One region of the Micromonospora sp. DT53 genome, then DNA from elsewhere that is predicted to be linked to it. Evidence: riboswitches for the same ligand, from Rfam matches in the RefSeq annotation. Region 1 holds a riboswitch; each other region holds the start of a gene.
The links. Region 1 has a riboswitch for S-adenosylmethionine ahead of thrC (threonine synthase). Riboswitches for the same ligand answer to the same signal wherever they lie in the genome.
Positions count from the first base shown of each region.

Region 2: linked by a shared signal. The riboswitch ahead of ACLQ3B_RS29170 (ABC transporter substrate-binding protein) and the one ahead of thrC (threonine synthase) in region 1 are both predicted to bind S-adenosylmethionine.
Region 3: linked by a shared signal. The riboswitch ahead of ACLQ3B_RS22575 (hypothetical protein) and the one ahead of thrC (threonine synthase) in region 1 are both predicted to bind S-adenosylmethionine.

Region 1 covers NZ_JBNCKM010000004.1:269,010-275,180, reverse strand. Annotated here, with positions in the region: gene ACLQ3B_RS15465 (GNAT family N-acetyltransferase) at 1-326, opposite strand, end outside; gene thrC (threonine synthase) at 578-1,864, opposite strand; SAM riboswitch class I at 1,875-2,010, opposite strand; gene ACLQ3B_RS15455 (DMT family transporter) at 2,079-3,041, opposite strand; gene ACLQ3B_RS15450 (ArsR/SmtB family transcription factor) at 3,133-3,438, shown strand; gene ACLQ3B_RS15445 (DUF4232 domain-containing protein) at 3,638-4,327, shown strand; gene ACLQ3B_RS15440 (ABC transporter permease) at 4,337-5,203, opposite strand; gene ACLQ3B_RS15435 (alpha/beta fold hydrolase) at 5,203-6,171, opposite strand, start outside.
Region 2 covers NZ_JBNCKM010000011.1:153,267-159,437, reverse strand. Annotated here, with positions in the region: gene corA (magnesium/cobalt transporter CorA) at 1-926, opposite strand, end outside; gene ACLQ3B_RS29175 (amino acid transporter) at 1,081-3,039, shown strand; SAM riboswitch class IV at 3,126-3,237, shown strand; gene ACLQ3B_RS29170 (ABC transporter substrate-binding protein) at 3,511-4,410, shown strand; gene ACLQ3B_RS29165 (amino acid ABC transporter permease) at 4,450-5,220, shown strand; gene ACLQ3B_RS29160 (amino acid ABC transporter ATP-binding protein) at 5,217-5,960, shown strand; gene ACLQ3B_RS29155 (Na+/H+ antiporter) at 6,020-6,171, opposite strand, start outside.
Region 3 covers NZ_JBNCKM010000007.1:146,648-152,818, forward strand. Annotated here, with positions in the region: gene ACLQ3B_RS22555 (hypothetical protein) at 1-203, opposite strand, end outside; gene ACLQ3B_RS22560 (hypothetical protein) at 245-562, opposite strand; gene ACLQ3B_RS22565 (hypothetical protein) at 572-1,345, opposite strand; gene ACLQ3B_RS22570 (GIY-YIG nuclease family protein) at 1,440-2,159, shown strand; gene ACLQ3B_RS22575 (hypothetical protein) at 2,199-2,801, opposite strand; SAM riboswitch class IV at 2,830-2,950, opposite strand; gene ACLQ3B_RS22580 (PucR family transcriptional regulator) at 3,057-4,286, opposite strand; gene ACLQ3B_RS22585 (dihydrodipicolinate synthase family protein) at 4,543-5,460, shown strand; gene ACLQ3B_RS22590 (M6 family metalloprotease domain-containing protein) at 5,640-6,171, shown strand, end outside.

The DNA.
Region 1 (6,171 bases):
AGGCGCACTCCGTACTCGTGCAGTGCCCGGCCGATGCCCCGGCGCCGCAGCTCGGGATGCACCTTCAGCTCGGCGCTGGCGTTGTCGGTGTTGTCGAGCTGCGGTAGGCCCAGCTGAAGGTAGCCGGCCGGCACGCCGTCCAGTCGGGCCAGCGCCCAGAGCGACCGGGTGCCGGGCATCGGCGTGTGGAACAGCGCGTCGAACCGCCGCCGGCAGAAGGGCGGCAGATCCGGCAGATCGGCGTCGTTGACCGCCGCCCCGATCCGGTACGCCTCGTCGACCGAAGTGTGGTCGGCGCCGTCGAACGACGCGATCGTGATGCTCATGCCGCTGAGCCTGCACCCGGGAAAAGCGATCGGGCCAGCGAATTAATCGCTGGCCCGATCGGACGTGGTCGGGAGGGACACTCGCACAACGCCTCCGGCGTTGGGTCGCAAGAACTTCAAAAGTCTTCGGCGAAATGCCCTCCCGCACGGAGCATCTTGCGCCGTCCGGTTCCTGCCGTCAAGTCCGTAGCGGCGGGTTTTCCACACTCACAGCGAAAACCCAGTTACCGACTGATCCACTCGGCCCCGGGTCAGCCGAGGAGACCGGCGTCGCGGGCGGCGCGCAGCGAGGGCTTGATGTGATGGGTCGGCCCGACCTCGCCGGCCACCGCGTCGATGGTCTTCAGACCCTCTCCGGTGTTGAACACGACGGTCTCGGCCGTCGGGTCGAGCCGACCGGACTCGACAAGCTTGCGCAGCACGGCCACCGTCACCCCACCTGCGGTTTCAGCGAAGACACCTGTGGTACGCGCCAGATCGCGGATGCCCGCACGGATCTCGTCGTCGTCGGCGTACTCCATCCAACCGCCGGTGCGGCGGACCGCCTCCAGGGCGTAGAGGCCGGCCGCCGGGTCGCCGATGTTTAGCGACTTGGCGATGCCTGTCGGCTTGACCGGGATGATCGTGTCGGTCTCGGCGTGCAGGGCGGTGGCGATCGGGTTGCAGCCGGCCGACTGCGCACCGAAGACCTTCCAGCCGCCGGCCGGCGCCTCGACCAGGCCGATCTCGACCAGCTCGGAGAACGCCTTGTCAATCTTGGTGAGCAGCTCGCCGCTGGCCATCGGAATGACCACCTGCGCCGGGATCCGCCAGCCGAGCTGCTCGGCGACCTCGTAGCCGAGGGTCTTGGAGCCCTCCGCGTAGTACGGCCGGACGTTCACGTTGACGAACGCGGTGTCCTCGAATTCGTCGGTCTCCACCAGCTCGCCGCAGAGCCGGTTGACGTCGTCGTACGAGCCGTCGATGGCGACCAGCTCGCCGCCGTAGACGGCGGTGGTGATGACCTTGCCCTGCTCCAGGTCGCTGGGGATGAAGACCACCGAGGGCACGCCCGCGCGGGCGGCGTGGGCGGCCACCGAGTTGGCCAGGTTGCCTGTCGACGCGCAGGCGAACCGGGTGAAGCCGAGCGCCTTGGCGGCGGTGAGCGCCACCGAGACGACCCGGTCCTTGAACGAGTGGGTGGGGTTGGCGCTGTCGTCCTTGACCCAGAGCGGCGCGGTGATGCCCAGCTCGGTGGCGAGGTGCGGGGCCGCCACCAGCGGGGTCAGCCCCGGGTCGAGGGTGACCCGGCTGGCCGGGTCCTGACCGGCGGGGAGCAGGGCGGCGTACCGCCAGATGTTGTTCGGGCCGGCCTCGATCTGCTCGCGGGTCACGGTGGCCAGCGCTGCGGTGTCGTAGTCGACTTCCAGCGGGCCGAAACACTCGTAACAGGCGTGCTGGGCGGCGAGCGGGTAGCGGGCCGAACAGGCACGGCAGACCAGGGCGCGGGCGGGGCTGGCAGAGGTGTCAATGCCGGAGGTGACGAGCGTCGACGTCATGTCGAGAGTCCTCTCATCTTTCCCCGCATCGCACGGTGCGGCGGGGACGGAATTGGCACCTGCCCCGCGGGTCGCTCAGCGGTGAGCGCGCGGGGTGGTTGCCGGGGCGTCGTCGGGCCGTATCCCTCAGCCCCTCTGGATGAGGTATTCAGTTGTGCCGTCGAGTCTAGGACAACGCTGTCGACCGCTGCTACCGCTGATCCCAGGGAGTGGGTCAGCGAGCACTCACGGCCATGGGGTCGGTCACCGCGATCGGGTCCGTGACCGCGCTCGCCTGGGGCAGCGACGTGGTCCGGGGACGGGCTGCGAGGTTCGCGGCGATCAGGGCGGCGATCGTGATGGCGGCCCCGACCAGTTCCACCGGCTCCGGGCGGTAGCCGCGGGCGATCTGCACCGCGAAGGTGGTCACCGGGACCAGGTTCATGAACAGCGCGGCGTTGGCGGCGCCGAGTCGTTGCACGCCTGTGTTCCAGGCCAGGACCGCGATCACGGCGCCCACCAGCACGGCGTACGCCAGCTGCGGGGTGACCGCCACGAGGTCGGCGGCGGCCGGCGCGTGCTGCCAGCCGACGGCGTCGGCGCCGATGCTCAGGACGAGCATGGCGGCCGTGCCGGCGAGCGCGGTCAGGGTGGTGAAGCGCAGCGGCGACCATTCACCGAACCGGCTGGCGCCGTGGGTGTAGATGCCCCAGCCGAGTACCGCGCCGATCATCATCAGCCCGCCGAGGCCGAACTGGCCGAGTCCGGCCAGACTCCCGCGCGTGATCACCAGGCCGACGCCGAGGAGCGCCACCAGGGAGAGGGCCAGCAGGAGCGGCTTCGGGCGTACGCCGTCGCGCGCCCAGCGGACGAGCTGGGTGATCACCGGAGTGGTGGCCACGAAGAGTGAGATCTGCTGCGGGGCGGCGTGTTCGAGCGCCAGGTTGGTGAGCAGGTTGAAGCCCGCGAAGCCGACCACCCCGAGCACCACCACCTCCATCGCCCGGCCGCCGTGCCGCAGCGCGCCGGCCCCCTCGCGCAGCAACAGGATGGCGACCAGGACGGCGGCGGCCAGCAGGTAGCGCGCGGTGGTCAGGTTGAGCGGGTCGACCCGGTTGAGCGCGCTGGCCAGGATCGGGAACATCACGCCCCAGCCGAGCACGGCGATCAGTGGGTATGCGGTGGCGCGGGATCGCATTGGTAACTCCAATGTTCGAGTATCATCGAACCAACGACACCGACCATAGGGTGTTGTTCGATGATTGTCGAACAAGGGTTACACTGGTCACATGGAGCCGCACGAGCCCGACCTGACCGCCGTACCGGTCACCAACGTGTTGGCCGCACTCGCCGACGACGTGCGGCTACAGATCGTCCGGGCGCTCGCCGAGGGCGGCGAGTCCGCCTGCGGCAGCTTCGACTTCGGCGTCTCCAAGGCGACCCGGAGCCACCACCTGAAGGTGCTGCGCGAGGCGGGCCTGACCCGGACCAGGGCCGCCGGCACCAGCCGCCTGGTCCGGCTCCGCCGAGACGAGCTGGACAAGCTCTACCCCGGCCTCCTAGACGCGGTCCTAACCCAACACCCGCCAACCTGACCCCCACACAACCCCGTCGATCAAGGAGTTGTGGTGGGTGACAAAGCGCCCGCTCGGCACCAAAACAGGCACCACAACTCCATGATCGACGGGGTGGGCCTGCCGTGCGTCCCGGCGACCGAAACTGCAAGATCGGCGCGGGCGAGGCCGGGGTGGGGGTGGGGCGACGGGTGGTTTCCTTGTGGGCGAGGATCGACGGATGATCTCTCGGGGGACGGCGGCGCGGCGACGGGGCAGCACGGCGTCCGCGACTGTCACCGCGTTCACGGCGGCGCTCACTCTCGGCGCGTGTCTGCCTGGCGACCATCGCGGCCAGGACGGCCCGCGACCACGTACCGCGCCCACCACCGCCGCAAGTCCGTCGGGGAGCGTCGAGTGCCCGGCCAGCGGCGTTCGGATCCGGTCGACCGGCGGAGACGCCGCCATGGGCCTGCGCGCCCTCGGCCTGGAGTTGGTCAACTGTGCTGACCACCCCTACCAGCTCAACGGGTATCCGGTGCTGCACGTGTTCGACGAGGCGCGCGAGCCGGTCCTGCTGCGGGTGGTCAACGGCGCGAAGGAGATCACCTCGGGCTTCGACCAACCACCCCGACCGGTCACCCTCGCCACCGGGGAGCGGGCCACCGCTGTGGTGCTCTGGCGCAACCTGGTCACCGACTCGACAGTGGTGGCCACCAACGGTGAGTTCCTGACGGTGGCGCCCGCTGCCGGGCAGCCGGCCGAAGAGGTCGACCCGGACGGGCCGATCGACCTTGGCAACACCGGCCGGATCGGCGTCAGCGCCTGGAAGAAGGCCGACCCGTCCACGCCGGTGCCGACCCGGCCGGCCCCGCCGCCGACACCGAGCGCGGTGCCGTCGTCGGTGAGCCCACCCGACAGCGTGCTGTGAGCCAACCCGCTACGACGTGATGTCCTTGCGGGTGAAGCGCCAGAACGCCAGACCCCAGAACAGCGTCGCGTAGCTGATCGCCGAGATGCAGCCCCGCACCACGTCGTCGGTCTGCACCGGAGTGGACAGCAGACCCAGCCAGGCGGTGCTGAAGTGGGTGGGCAGGAAGTCCCGCAGCGCGCCCAGGGCGGTGATCTGGTCGAGGATGCTGGACAGGATCCAGAGCAGAACCGCGCCACCGACCGCGCCGAGCGCGGCGTCCGTCGTCACCGACAGCAGGAACGCCAGGCCGGCCACCACCAGGAGTACGACGGCCAGGTAGCCGAGCACGGCCAGCAGCCGGAGCAGCCCCTCACCCGGCTCCAGCTCGGCGGCGACCGTGCTGCGCAGCGGTGACCAGCCGTAGCGCAGGGTGCCGGCCAGTAACGCGGTGCCCGCCAATAGCAGCAGGGCCAGCCCCGAGTACGCGAGCGCGACCACCAGCTTCACCGTCAGCAACCGCGCCCGGGGCACCGGGATCGCCAGCAGATACCGCAGGCTGCCCCAGCTCGCCTCGCTGGCCACCGTGTCGCCGCAGAACAGCGCGACGACCACCACCAACAGGAACGACGCCGACACGAAGATCGAGAACAGGGTGAAGTTGAGCCCACCGGAGGTGGCCAGGTCGACCAGGCTGGCGAACTCGTTGTTGCCGTTGTCGTCGTCGCCGCCGGAGTTGAACTGGAACGCGATCAGGATGATCAGCGGCAGCAGCACCATGAAGCCGAGCGCCAACTGGGTCCGCCGTCGGGACGCCTGCCGCCGGAACTCCGCCGCGAACGGCATGGTGGCCGACGGCCGGTAGCCGCGGGCCTCCCCCGCGTCAGTAACAGCCATCACCGGTCACCGCTTCCCCGAGAGTTCTCGCCCACCAGGGCGAGGAACGCGTCCTCCAGGCGCCGCCGAGGCACCACCCGGTCCACCCCGATGCCGGCGCGCACCAGCTCCGCCACCACCTCGCTGCGGGCCGTGCCGTTGGTGTCGACCACCAGTTGGCCGTCGCTCTCCGGCAACACGCGAACCCCGTGCAGCCGGTCCAGCACCGCCCGCGCCGCCACCGGGTCGCTGACGTCGAAGAGCACGCTTGGCGACTCGCCCACGATCTCCTCCACCGGCCCGGACGCCACGATCCGGCCCTTGTTCACCACCACCGCGTGCGTGCACGTCTGCTCCACCTCGGCCAGCAGGTGACTGGAGACCAGCACCGCCCGACCGTCGGTGGCGTACCGCTGGAGCACCCGGCGCATCTCGGCGATCTGCGGCGGGTCGAGCCCGTCGGTCGGCTCGTCCAACACCAGCAGTTCGGGGAGGCCGAGCATGGCCTGTGCGATGGCGAGACGCTGGCGCATGCCGTGGCTGTAGTTCTTGATCCTCCGGTGCACGGAGTCACCCAGCCCGGCGATCTCCAGCGCCGCGTCGAACTGGGCGTCCTCCCAGGGCCGTCCGGTGGCCCGCCAGTACGCCTTCAGGTTGTCCAGACCGGACAGGTGCGGCAGGAAACCCGGCCCCTCCACGAGCGCCCCGATCCGGGACAGCACAGGCGAGCCGGGCACCAGCCGACGACCGAAGACGTAGATCTCCCCGGCGGTCGGCTGGGTCAGCCCCATCAGCACCCGCAGGGTGGTGGTCTTGCCGGCGCCGTTCGGCCCGAGCAGACCCACCACCTGACCCGGGTGCACCTCGAAGTCCACGTTCGACACGGCGACGAAGCCGTCCGCGTACTCCTTGCGCAGCGCGCGCACGGCCAGCGGTGTGTCCGCGTACTCCGGATGCACCGACCGGTCCTGTCGGCGGTGCCGGCGGCG
Region 2 (6,171 bases), on a different contig from region 1:
CTGTAGCTGGCCGCGGTGAGGCTGCGCATCTCCTCGTTCTGCTGCTGCGAGACGAGTGTGGCGTTGACGGTGAGGATGTTCTGCAACAGGTGCCGGAACCCGTCCACCCGCTCCACCACCTGGGTCAGGTGGTCGGTCACGTCGCGCAGGTAGCGGCGCAGTTCCTCGTCGGCGCTGCCGGCGCCGACAGCCAGCGCGTCGAGCACGCTGAGCAGCGGGCGGGCGGCCCGCTGGAACTGGATGACCTCGCGGCTGAGGCCGTAGATGCGGCGGCTGGCGTTCGGGTCGCCACCGAACACCTGGGTCTCGATCTCGTCGATGTCGTTCTCCAGTCCGGCCACCACCGGCGCGTACCCGTCGACGACCTGGTCGAGGATCGCGTACAGGATCGCCTCCGAGCCCCGGGCGAGCATCTGCGCGTCGGTTTCCATCCGCCGCCGCACCGCGGCCAGATCCGGCGCCTCACCATGTCGGACGGTGACCACGAAGCCCGGCCCGATGAACAGGTGCAGCTCGGAGAACTCGACCTCCTCCCGGAGGTCGTCGTAGCGGGCGGCACGCAGCACCACGAACAGGGTGTGCCCGTACCGCTCCAGCTTGGGCCGCTGGTGGGCGTTGATGGCGTCCTCGACCGCCAGGTCGTGCAGCCGGAACTCCCGGGCCAGCGAGGTGATCTGGTCGATGTCGGGTCGGTACAGACCGATCCAGGCCATCGCGCCGTCCTGCTCCTGGAGGCAGCGGTACGTCTCGGCGAGGCCGGAGGGAGAGGCGAACCGGTGCCCGCCGACGTAGACCGCGCTGTCCACCAGACCGCCGTGGGACGGGGCGGGCGGCTCCGTGGACGGCGGCACACCGACAGTCGTCTCGTACTCGTCGAGTTGGCGGCCGAAGCCACCACCCGGGCGGAAGCGACGGCCGCCGACCATGCCCTGTCCCCTCCCCCGGTGCCGTCCGGTCCAGCCCGGGGCGCTGCTTCCCCCCTGTCCTGGGCCCGAAACCCGCCGGGACGTCGGCTGGGTTCCGCGCACCGGCGGACGGGAAGGGCCCGGCGGGCGGATACTCACGGTGACCGTGGGCGGGATGACGGGGGACGCGCCGGTGGAGGTCGACAGACGCGCCGGCCGGTTGCGGAGGTGGCTGCTCGACGCCGGCTCGGACCAGGCCGTGCAGCACCCGGGGCCGCACGGGCGCCCGCCGGAGCACCGGCACCACCCGTGGTGGAAGGTGATGTGCCTGACCGGTGTCGACTACTTCTCCACACTGGGTTACCAGCCGGGTATCGCGGCGCTGGCCGCCGGGGCGCTCTCCCCGGTGGCGACCCTGGTGCTGGTGCTGGTGACCCTGCTGGGGGCGCTGCCGGTCTACCGGCGGGTGGCGGTGGAGAGCCCGCACGGTGAGGGCTCCATCGCGATGCTGGTACGCCTGCTGAGCTACTGGCCGGGCAAGTTGTTGGTGCTGGTGCTGCTCGGCTTCGCGGCCACCGACTTCATCATCACCATCACCCTCTCGGCCGCCGACGCGACGGCGCACATCGACGAGAACCCGTTCTGGCCGAGCGCGCTCAAGGGGCACGAGGTGCTGGTCACGCTGCTGCTCGTGTCGCTGCTCGGCGTGGTGTTCCTCAAGGGGTTCACCGAGGCCATCGGGATCGCCGTCGTCCTGGTCGCGGTCTATCTGACGCTGAACGCGGTGGTGGTGGCCGACGCGTTGTGGCGGGTGGCGACTCATCCGAGCGCGGTCGGCGACTGGACCACCATGCTGACCACCGGGCACGGCGATCCGTTGCTGGTGGTCGGGCTGTCGCTGCTGGTCTTTCCGAAGCTGGCGTTGGGCCTGTCCGGCTTCGAGACCGGGGTGGCGGTCATGCCGAGCGTGCGGGGTGACCCGCAGGACTCGGAGGCACGACCGCTGGGCCGGATCCGTGGCGCGCGCCGGCTGCTCACCACCGCGGCGGCGATCATGAGCGTCTTCCTGATCACCAGCAGCGTGACGACCACCGTGCTCATCCCGCCGGAGGCCTTCCAGCCGGGCGGGCCGGCGAACGGGCGGGCGCTGGCCTACCTGGCGCACGCCCACCTCGGCGAGGTGTTCGGCACCATCTACGACCTGTCCACCATCGGGATCCTCTGGTTCGCGGGGGCATCGGCGATGGCCGGTCTGCTCAATCTCGTGCCGCGCTACCTGCCGCGCTACGGCATGGCGCCGACCTGGGCGCGAGCCGTCCGGCCGCTGGTGCTGGTCTTCACCGCCGTGGCGTTCCTGATCACGATCGTCTTCGAGGCCAGCGTGGACGCGCAGGGCGGCGCGTACGCCACAGGGGTCCTGGTGTTGATCACCTCGGCGGCGACGGCGGTGACGCTCGCGGCGCTGCGGCGCCGTCAGCGTGGCCGCACCATCGCGTTCGGAGTCATCGCGGTGATCTTCGTCTACACCACGCTGGCGAACGTGGTGGAACGCCCGGACGGTGTCAAGATCGCGGCCTGTTTCATCGGCGCGATCATCCTGGTGTCGGTGCTGTCCCGACTGATGCGCGCCTACGAGCTGCGCGTCGACCACGTCGAGCTGGACGAGGTCGCGGCCCGGATGATCGACGAACGGGCCGGGCGGCGGATCCGCCTCATCGCCCACGAACCCGACCGGCGGGACGAGGCGGAGTACCGCGCCAAGTTGGCCCAGACCATGGCGGACAACGACTTCCCCGACGACGGCGACGTCATCTTCGTCGAGGTCAAGGTCACCGACCCGTCCGACTTCGAGACCGAACTGCTGGTCCACGGCAGCGTGGTCGACCGCCGCTTTCCGGTGCTCAGCCTGGCCAGCTCGTCGGTGCCCACCGCGCTCGCCGCCCTGCTGCTCGAGATCCGCGACCGCAGCCGGCGACGCCCGCACATCTACTTCGAGTGGTCCGAGGGCGGTCCGACCCGCAACTTCCTGCGCTACCTGGCGTTCGGACAGGGCGCCATCGCCTCGGTGACCCGGGAGATCCTGCGCCGCCAGGAGCCCGACCCGCACCGTCGACCGCACGTGCACGCCGGTTGACGCACGAACGGGCAGCCGGTGGCGCACGGTGAGCGTGGTCATAACGACTGGACGACCCACCCGCTCCTGCTGCTAGCCTCGGCCCAGGTCATGAGCGCCAGCGCGAAGCCCCGGCTCGCTGGCCGGCAACCCTCCTCCGCGGTGGGGTGCCCCGGGTGAAGACCAGGCACCGGCACGACGTCGGTGCAAGCGTGGCCTGGCACCCAGGTCAGCACAGACCTGGGAGAACCATGCGCAACCTCCGCACCACACCACCGACCGACGTCGCGGCTTCCCGCACCGGTCGACCCGTGCCCGCCCTCACCCGGCGACGGCACGTGGACATGATGCGAATGTGCAGCGCCGCCTGTCGTCGCGGCACCACGCTCTAGCACACCCCTTCCCGAGCTCCTTCCCACCGGTACGCCCAGCGGGCGCGCCGTCGGTGGCGCACGCCCGTGCGCGCCGAGACACCACCCTTCGGAGACACCCGTGCGATTCCTTCCTGCCCTGACCCGTGCCGCCGCCCTGGGCGCGGCCACGATCCTGGCCGCCACCGCCCTCACCGCCTGCGGCGACGACAGCTCGTCCGACGCCACCGCCAACCCGTACGGTCTGGCGCAGCCGGGCGTGCTGCGCGCCGGCACGCTTACCGACGCCCCGCCGAACGTGTACCTCAAGGACGGGAAGTTCACAGGCTTCGACAACGACCTGCTGACCGCGGTGGCCGGCAAGCTCGGCCTCACTGTCGAGTTCGTCGGCACCGACTTCTCCGCGCTGCTCAGCCAGGTCAACAACCGCAAGTTCGACGTCGGCAGCTCGTCGATCACCATCACCGAGGCACGCAAGAAGACAGTCGACTTCGGCAACGGCTACGACTTCGGCTACTTCGGTCTGGACGTCCCGGCCGGCTCCTCGATCACCAGCTTCGACCAGCTCACCGGCAAGCGGGTCGTGGTGGTGCAGGGCACCGTCCAGGACGACTACGCCACCGGCAAGCAGCTCAACCCGGTGCGGGTGCCGGACTACAACGGCGCGATCAACCAGCTCAAGGCGGGCACCGCCGACGCCTGGATCGCCCCGGCGGAGATCGGCGAGAAGTCGGCCACCGACAGCAACGGCAAGATCACCGTGGCGGCCAAGCAGCTCAGCCCGGCACCGACGGCGTACGCCGTGGCCAAGGGCGGCGACAAGCTGCGCGAGGCGCTGAACAAGGCCCTCGACGAGGTCATCGCCGATGGCACCTGGAGCCGGTTGCAGGCGCAGTACTACCCGGGCCGGCCGATCCCGGCGGACTTCAAGCCCGGCAGCGGCACCGTGCCAGCCCCGTCCGCGTCGGCCGCACCGTCCGCGTCGGTCACGCCGTCGGCGTCCGCGTCGGCCGCGTCCTGAGCCGGTGACGAGCGAGCGGGGCGGTAGGAGGGGCAACCGATGGATCCGTTGAGCACCCTGTGGGAGACCTTCTTCGACTGGGACGCCATGCGCGAGGCGCTGCCCGAGATGCTGACCGTCGGGTTGCCCAACACGCTGATCCTGGCGGTCTCCGCCGCCCTGCTCGGCTCGGTGCTGGGCCTGCTGCTGGCCGTCGCCGGGATCTCCCGCAGCCGCTGGTTGCGCTGGCCGGCACGGGTCTACACCGACGTGTTCCGGGGGCTGCCGGCCGCGGCGACGATCCTGCTGATCGGTGTCGGGCTGGCCCCGCTGGGCATGCAGGTCTGGGGGCCGGATCCCTACCCGTTGGGCATCCTGGCGCTGTCGCTCATCGCCGCCGCGTACATCGGGGAGATCTTCCGCTCGGGCATCCAGTCGGTGGAGGCAGCCCAGTTGGAGGGCGCCCGGGCACTCGGCTTCTCCTGGGCCGACGCGATGCGGCTGGTGATCATCCCGCAGGGCATCCGGCGAGTGCTGCCGGCCTGGGTCAACCAGCTCATCGCGCTGATCAAGGACTCCAGCCTGGTCTACTTCCTCGGCCTGGTGGCGAGTCAACGGGAGCTGTTCCGGATCGGGCAGGACTACGCGGCCACCACCGGCAACGAGTCGGCGCTGCTGCTGGCGGGGCTCTGCTACCTGGCGTTGACAGTTCCGCTGACGCACGTCGTCAACTGGATCGACAGGCGGCTGCGCAACGGTCGGCCGGCCACCGCGTCGACCGAGGAGGACGACGACACCGTGTCGTACGCGACGGAAGGAGATCGGCGATGACCACCGCCACGACGACCTCGGTCAGCCTCGACGTACGCGACGTGCACCTCGCCTTCGGACCGAACCGGGTACTGCGCGGCGTCGACCTCTCGGTGCCGCGTGGGGCGACGGCCTGCGTCATCGGCCCGTCCGGGTCGGGCAAGTCCACCCTGCTGCGCACCATCAACCGGCTCATCGAACCGGACCGGGGCGACGTGCTGCTGGACGGGCGCAGCGTGCTGGGCGACGACCCGGACGCGCTGCGGCAGCGGGTGGGCATGGTGTTCCAACAGTTCAACCTCTTCCCGCACATGAGCGTGCTGCGCAACATCACGCTGGCGCTGCGCCGGCTGCGCAAGCTCGGGGCGGACGAGGCGGAGGCTGTCGCCCGGGCCCAGTTGGAACAGGTGGGGCTGGCCGGCAAGGCGAACTCCCGGCCTGCGCAGCTCTCCGGTGGTCAGCAGCAGCGGGTGGCCATCGCCCGCGCGTTGGCGCTGCGGCCCGAGGTGATGCTCTTCGACGAGGCGACCTCGGCGCTCGACCCGGAGCTGGTCAAGGGTGTCCTCGGGGTGATGGCCGACCTGTCCGCCGCCGGGATGACCATGGTGGTGGTGACCCACGAGATGGGCTTCGCCCGGCAGGTCGCCGACACCGTCGCCTTCATGGACCGGGGCGTGGTGCTGGAGGCCGGCCCACCCGAGGCGATCTTCGAGCGGGCCGAGCATCCGCGGCTTCGCCGGTTCCTCGACCAGGTGCTCTGAGACCAGGTGCTCCGAAACCAGGTGCTCTGAGCCGGCGCGGGCCGGACGACCACCGGCGATCACTCGTTGGGCCCGCGCCCCAGCAGCCGGATCTCCTCGTTGTCCAGCGCGGCCTGGAGTTCCTGCAGCACCAGGTCGTCGATCTCCCGGTTGTCGCGCAGTCGGGTGACCTCCCGCCTCTTGTGAGCGAGGACGCCGAGGCGCAGTCGCC
Region 3 (6,171 bases), on a different contig from region 1:
ACGGAGTTCAGTGCCGTTTTGGTGCCATCCAGACTGTGCTTGATCCACAAGAGTGCCGCGGGTCCGAGGAGCCACTTCCACTGCTGTACCTGCTCGACGATCTCGTTGAACTTGGCGATCGCCGTGTCGATGCCGGCGCGGATATGGTCGAACGCCTTGTTGAACGGTTCCCCGTACTCAAGATCAGTGGTCCCTGGCTGCATCGGGTGCTCCGTGCCCTCTCCGAACGTCGCCCGGTGGGTCGCTAGGCCTTGTAGATCTCGTTGAGGTCCAGTGAGACGATCTCGTCGGCCCGGTCGTACTCGTCGGCGATGCGACGCAGGGCCTTGCCAACCTGTTCGAACTCGGTCACCGCTCCATTCAGAACGGCGACCATGAAGGCATGGAAGTCGTTGTACGCCAGCGAGTGGATGAGGACGTTCGCGTCACCGATGAAGAAGGCCGAGGGGTCCAGATGAAGTTGCTCCGCGGCTACCTTGACGGCAGCGACCTGGTCCGACAGCGTCAGCCACTTGACTCCCTCATCACGTAGCGAGTCGGTGATGACATTCAGTTCATCCATCTCACTACCTCACGATCCGGTCGGCCCGGAGCTGGTCAGCGCGAACGCGCGGAAAAGGGAACGGGCTTCCAACTGCAGCTCACCCGCGTCTGCCCGGGCGATCCGCCCGACGTCACCGGTGATGCCGGTGATGCCGCCTCCGCGGATGTGCAGCGTCAGGCAGCCGTCGGGGCTCGACATGCTCGAGTCGCCCTCCACTCTGGACCGGTGAGTCGCCGCATCAAGCTCTGCGTCGAGGTCGGACAGCGTTCGCCAGGTGTCGCGCAGCCAGGTGTGCTCGTCGACGTCCCGTTCGGGGCCGCTGTCGAGCGGCTCCTGATCCGGAGCCGCGGGACCTTTCTCCTCCGCCTGCAGGTGAAGGAGCGCCGCCAGTTCGAGGGCGGCCTGCACGGCGGCGGCGTACGCCTCGAAGAGCGCATCGGCGAACCCACCAGGGCCGAGCCGGCTGCGCCAGTCGCGAACGATCGTGACAGCTGAGACCTGTCGCTGGGTGTCGACCACCACGCGGACGGACCCGGTCTGGTCCGCCCCGGAGCACTCCTCGGGTCGCAGCTCACGTCCCGTCTCGCGCAGCGCACGACCGGCCTGCTCCCGCAAGGCGGAATCGTCGCCAAGGAAGTCCAGGCTCGCCAGTCTCAGGCGTTCATGCCTGCGGCCTTGCTGCATTCGCCCCCCGGCTTCCTGCTCGGTCAACGCTTTCCGTGATGCGCCCGCCACGGCGAGGTAGGACCACGGTACGTGAATGACCATGATCCGTGGGACCCCGGACGCTGGGCTGGTCATGGTGGATACTCTTGCCGCTCTTCCCGGCCGCTGCTGAGGTGGCCGGGATCGCCGCATCCGACGGCGAATGCAGCTACGGGAGGAGAGGGCGGTCGTGGCATCTCCAGTTCAAGACCACCGCGTGCACGTCGCGCAGAAGTGGGGCTTCGGGATGGCCCCCGTCAAGCCCGAGGTCCAGCAGAGACGACGGCAGTCGGTGGCGGCCGTGCTGAGCTACCTGCAGAACGACCCGGCTGAGCCCACCACGGCACTGCTGGAGGCACTGTCGGAAGTCAAGGGGCTCTACACGCGCTGTCACAGGCAGGACCAGTGGGACTGGTTCACCGTGTGGCAGCAACTGGGCCGCCCTGGACGTAAGCGCTGCCGACAAGCTGGTGACGCGCTCGGTCGGTTACGCACCGCGATCAGGGATGGCGACGATGCCACAGCTGCCAAGCAGCTCACGCTGCTGACTGACGCGGACGCGCAGGTCCATCTGGCCGGACTCGTCGGGGAACAGCCGCGTGAACCGCGAGGAGCTGGCTACATCTACGTGCTGTCGACTCGCGAGCAGCCTCGGATGCTCAAGGTCGGCTACACCGAGCGGACCGTCGAGGAGCGGGTGAGGGAGATCAATCGGGCGACAGGCGTGGTCATCCCGTTCGGCGTGCGGGCTCTGTGGGTGGTCGCGGATGCTCCGTCGGTGGAGGCCGAGGTGCACGATCGATTGGCGCCCTACCGGGTACGCAAGGACCGCGAGTTCTTCGACCTCGACTTCCGCGACGCGTCCGCCCTCATCCAGGGCTACATCGACGGTCTCCGACGCGAGGACTGACGTGGTCGCCGTCGTCAGCGCACCGTCGATGGCTGATGGTCAACGAGCGGTGAACAGGAATTGGGTCTGGGCCTGCCGGAGGCTGCTGAGGTCGTCCGGCACGGGCAGGACGCCGTAGCGGTCGAAGGCGTCGACGCTTGCTCCGAGCGAGGGCGGCGACTGCCGCTGCCACTCGGCCAGCCGCACGCTCGACACAATCGGGCGTAGTGGCTCGGCGAGCCGGGCGAACTCCAGCTGCTGCCACTCGCGCAACTCGTGGCACCGTCGCGCGGAGGCCACCAGCGAGACAGCGACCTCGGTGGTCGTGGCCGTTTGCGGCTGGGCCACGTCGCCGTTCATGAGGGAGTGCCGGCCCAGCGGCAGCGCGGCGCGGTGGCCGTACCGTTCGCCGACGACCTGCGAGACGAGTCGGCAGGTCTCGCAGGCCAGCCACGACCACCGGGTTCGGGTGGTCACCGTGGCCCGGACGCACAACACACACAGGTCGAGGTCGCCGGGGATGTCCTGGTCCTGCCACTGCTGCTCCCACTCCGGCGTACGGGGCTGGCAGCGGCACCGCTGCTCGCGCGGGGCACCGCCGCGCAGGTGCCCGCAGGTCAGGCAGACCGCGAAAGCTGCCAGGTCCAGCTCTTCGAATGACACGGTGAACTCGCTCTCCGGTGCCATGAGGCACCCGCTCTTGCCGTACCGCAGCTTGCGGTCGGCCTGGTCTTCCCCCGGAGGCACCGTGCGCGGGTGGCGCGGTTGCCGGGTCAGCAAGCCGGGAGGCTTGACGCTGACCACTCTTGACGCCCAGGAAGCATAGAGATCACCGATGTCGAGAGCAACCTCCAGGCAACACACGGAAAGGCCGGAGTAGATGGCGGTCGGCGGTGGCGGAATTTTCCCCAGGCGGTGTCACGCCGTGCGGTAGTGACCGCTGAGCCGACCGAGCTTCATGGCCAGGTGCAGGCACAGCCGTTCGTTGCCGTCCTTGAGGTCGGTCCCGGCGAGCTGTTCCACACGTTGCAGCCGGTAGTAGAGGGTCGTGCGGTGCAGTCGGAGCTTCTCGGCGGTGGCGTGCGCGTTGCCGGCCAGGTCGAGGTAGGCCTCCAGGGTCTCCAGCAGCACCTGGTGAGCGTCGTCGCGCAGCAGCCGCTCCAGCCCGGGATGGACGCCCGCGACGTCGAGGTGCTGACTGTCCAGCTGGGACAGCACCCGGTAGATGCCCAGACGGGCCCAGGAGACCACCCGGCCCAGCGCGGGCAGTTGCGTGCCGACGCGGGCGGCCTGCGCGGCCTCCTGGTAGGACTCGACCGCGGTGGACAGCCCGGCGCGGGGCTGGCCGATGCCGGTCACGGTCCGGTCCACCGAGGTCAGACCCCGCGTCGCGGTTGCCAGCGCCTCGGTGAGGTGCCCGGCGGAGGCTTCCGGCGAGGGGCGACCAGCGATCCGGTCGCCGCAGACCAGCAGCACCCCGTGGTCGTGCCAGACGTGGTGCAGCGTCTCCCGTACTCCGATCCACCGGCGGGTGGTGACCAGGGCCTGTTCCAGGGCGATCCGGGCCACCTCGTCGGGCTGCCGCCCGGCGGCCGGTACGAGCTGGGCGACGAGCGCGACGGTCGACCCGTCGGCGACCACCACGCCCTCCTCCAGCAGCGCCCGCGCCGCGTGCTCGCGCGCCTGCCGGCTCTCCACCAGGAGGGTGCGGGTGGCTTCGGTCTCCCGCTGTGCGGCGAGCTCACCGAGCAGGTTCTCCCGGTACAGGGCCAGCGACAGGTCGGTGAAGGGGCCGGTGGCGGTGGCGATGTCGGAGTCGGTCATCGAGCCGTCCGCGTCGATGAACCAGACGAACCCGAGCAGCAGGTCGTCGTGCCGGATCGGCACGCACACCCTCGCCAGCAGGTCCAGCTCGGCGCACGCGGGGGTGCGGACCGGCGTGTGCGCCGTGAGCACGCCCATGCCTCGGAACCAGGCGATCACCTCCGGCGTCGTCTGCCGCCGCAGGATCGACGTCCGGCGGACGTCGTCCATCGGGCCGTCGTGCTCGCTGTAGGCGACCACCCGCTGTCGCCGGTCCTCGATGAGGGCGGGTCGCCCCACCCGGGCGGCGACGGCGTCGACGATTCGCTGGAGCTCACCGTGCATCTAACTCCGTTACCTCTCAGTGCGCTCTGGTGAGCGCACGACCGCCAGTCCTTACCCTCCGGTGCGGGTGGGGCATCGCGCAAGGTCCACTGTCGAAGTCACGACAAAAAGACGGGCGGCCACGCGACGGTTTCGGCATCTGTCCGAAGACCGGGAGCGACAGGCGTTCCTAGGGTTCCGGTACGGACCGCACCAGCGGCGCCGCGCACGGCGCGCATGGGCTGACGGGTGGTGCCGGTGGGGAGGGGATTTCCGAGTGGGAGCTGGTAGGCCCTGGCGGGGCGTGTTGGTCGCCATCGCCACGCCGTTTCGGGCCGACCTGTCGGTCGACTTCGACAGGCTCCAGGAACACGTCGGTTGGCTCGCCGCCGAGGGGTGTCACGGGGTCGCGCCGTGCGCGTCGATGGGGGAGTATCGGGCCCTCTCCGACGACGAGCGAGCGGCCGTGGTCAAGGCGACGGTGGAGGCCGCGCCGTCCGGCTGCGCAGTGCTGCCCGGTGTCGGCGGCTACGGCAGCAGGCAGGCCCGCCGCTGGGCGGAGCAGGCCGCCGAGGCCGGCGCCCACGGCGTGCTCGCGCGGCCACCCGACGGGCCAGCCGCCCGCGCCGCCGACGTGGTCGCCCACTACCGGGAGGTGGCGGCGGTCGGCCTGCCGGTGGTCGCCCACAACGAACCGTCCGACACCCGGTTGGATCTCACGCCGGACCTGTTGGCGACCGTCGCCGAGATCGACGGGATCGTCGCGGTCAAGGAGGTCACCGGCGACGTGCGCAGGTTGCATCGCCTGCGGGACCTCTGCCCGCACGTCGACGTGCTGGTCGGTGCCGACGACGTGGTGCTCGAACTGGTGCTGTGCGGCGCCACGGGATGGGTAGCTACCCTCCCCAACGCGCTGCCCCGCCAGGCCGTGCGCCTGTACGAGCTGTGCGTCGCCCGCGACCTCGGCCGGGCGCTGCCGCTCTACGCCGAGTTGCACCCGATCCTCGGCTGGGCCTCCCGCCCGGACGCCGTGCAGGCCGTCAAGCTCGCCATGGAGTGCGCCGGGCGGTTCGGCGGGCAGTGCCGTCCACCGCGCGGACCCCTGTCCGGGCCCACCGCCGACCAGGTGCGCCGGGACGTGCTGCGGGCCCTCGCGGCAACGACCGAACCAGCTTCCGAGGCCGGCCCCGGCTGATCCGCCGTTGGCCCTGGTCCTTCAGGTGTCGGAAGTCGCCGGCCCACCTGCCGACATCTGCACGGTGACCGGCACCGGCCCGCCCTCCTAGATTCGCTGCGCGGCCTGCTGACAGGTGTTCCGCGATAACCCCCACCGGGACGCCAGCGCCGCGTTTTCCTCCGACGAGAGGTGGTTCCGTGCACCGTGCTACCCCCCACCGAACCCGGCTGAGGCGGGCCGTGCTGGCCGCCGCCGTGGTGACCACGCTCGTGGCGACCGGGGCGGCGCAGGCCGCCGCGGCCCCGGCCAACCCGGCCGGCGGCACCGCGCCGTTCCAGGTACTCGACCCGCAGGCCTGGCAGAACCCGGACACGATGACCTGGAACGACTACAAGGCCGTGCCCGGCAAGAACTGGGCCGACCCGAGCGTGTCCGGCTCGGCCCGCAACTTCAAGATCGCCCTGGTGGCGCTCGACTATCCCGACGAGACGTTCGCGGTCTCCCAGCGCGCCCGCTCGACGGTGTTCGGCAACCCCCAGTCCGTCGCGACGAACATCCCCCGGGCGGACGTGCCGAAGTTCTACCAGGACTTCCTGAACACCCCGAACACCCCGAACACCCTCAACAAGGGTCACACCCTGCACGAGTACTGGATGCAGGACTCCAACGGCCGCTACGGCGTCGACCTCACCGGGTTCGGGCCGTACCAGATGCCGGCCAAGTCCTACC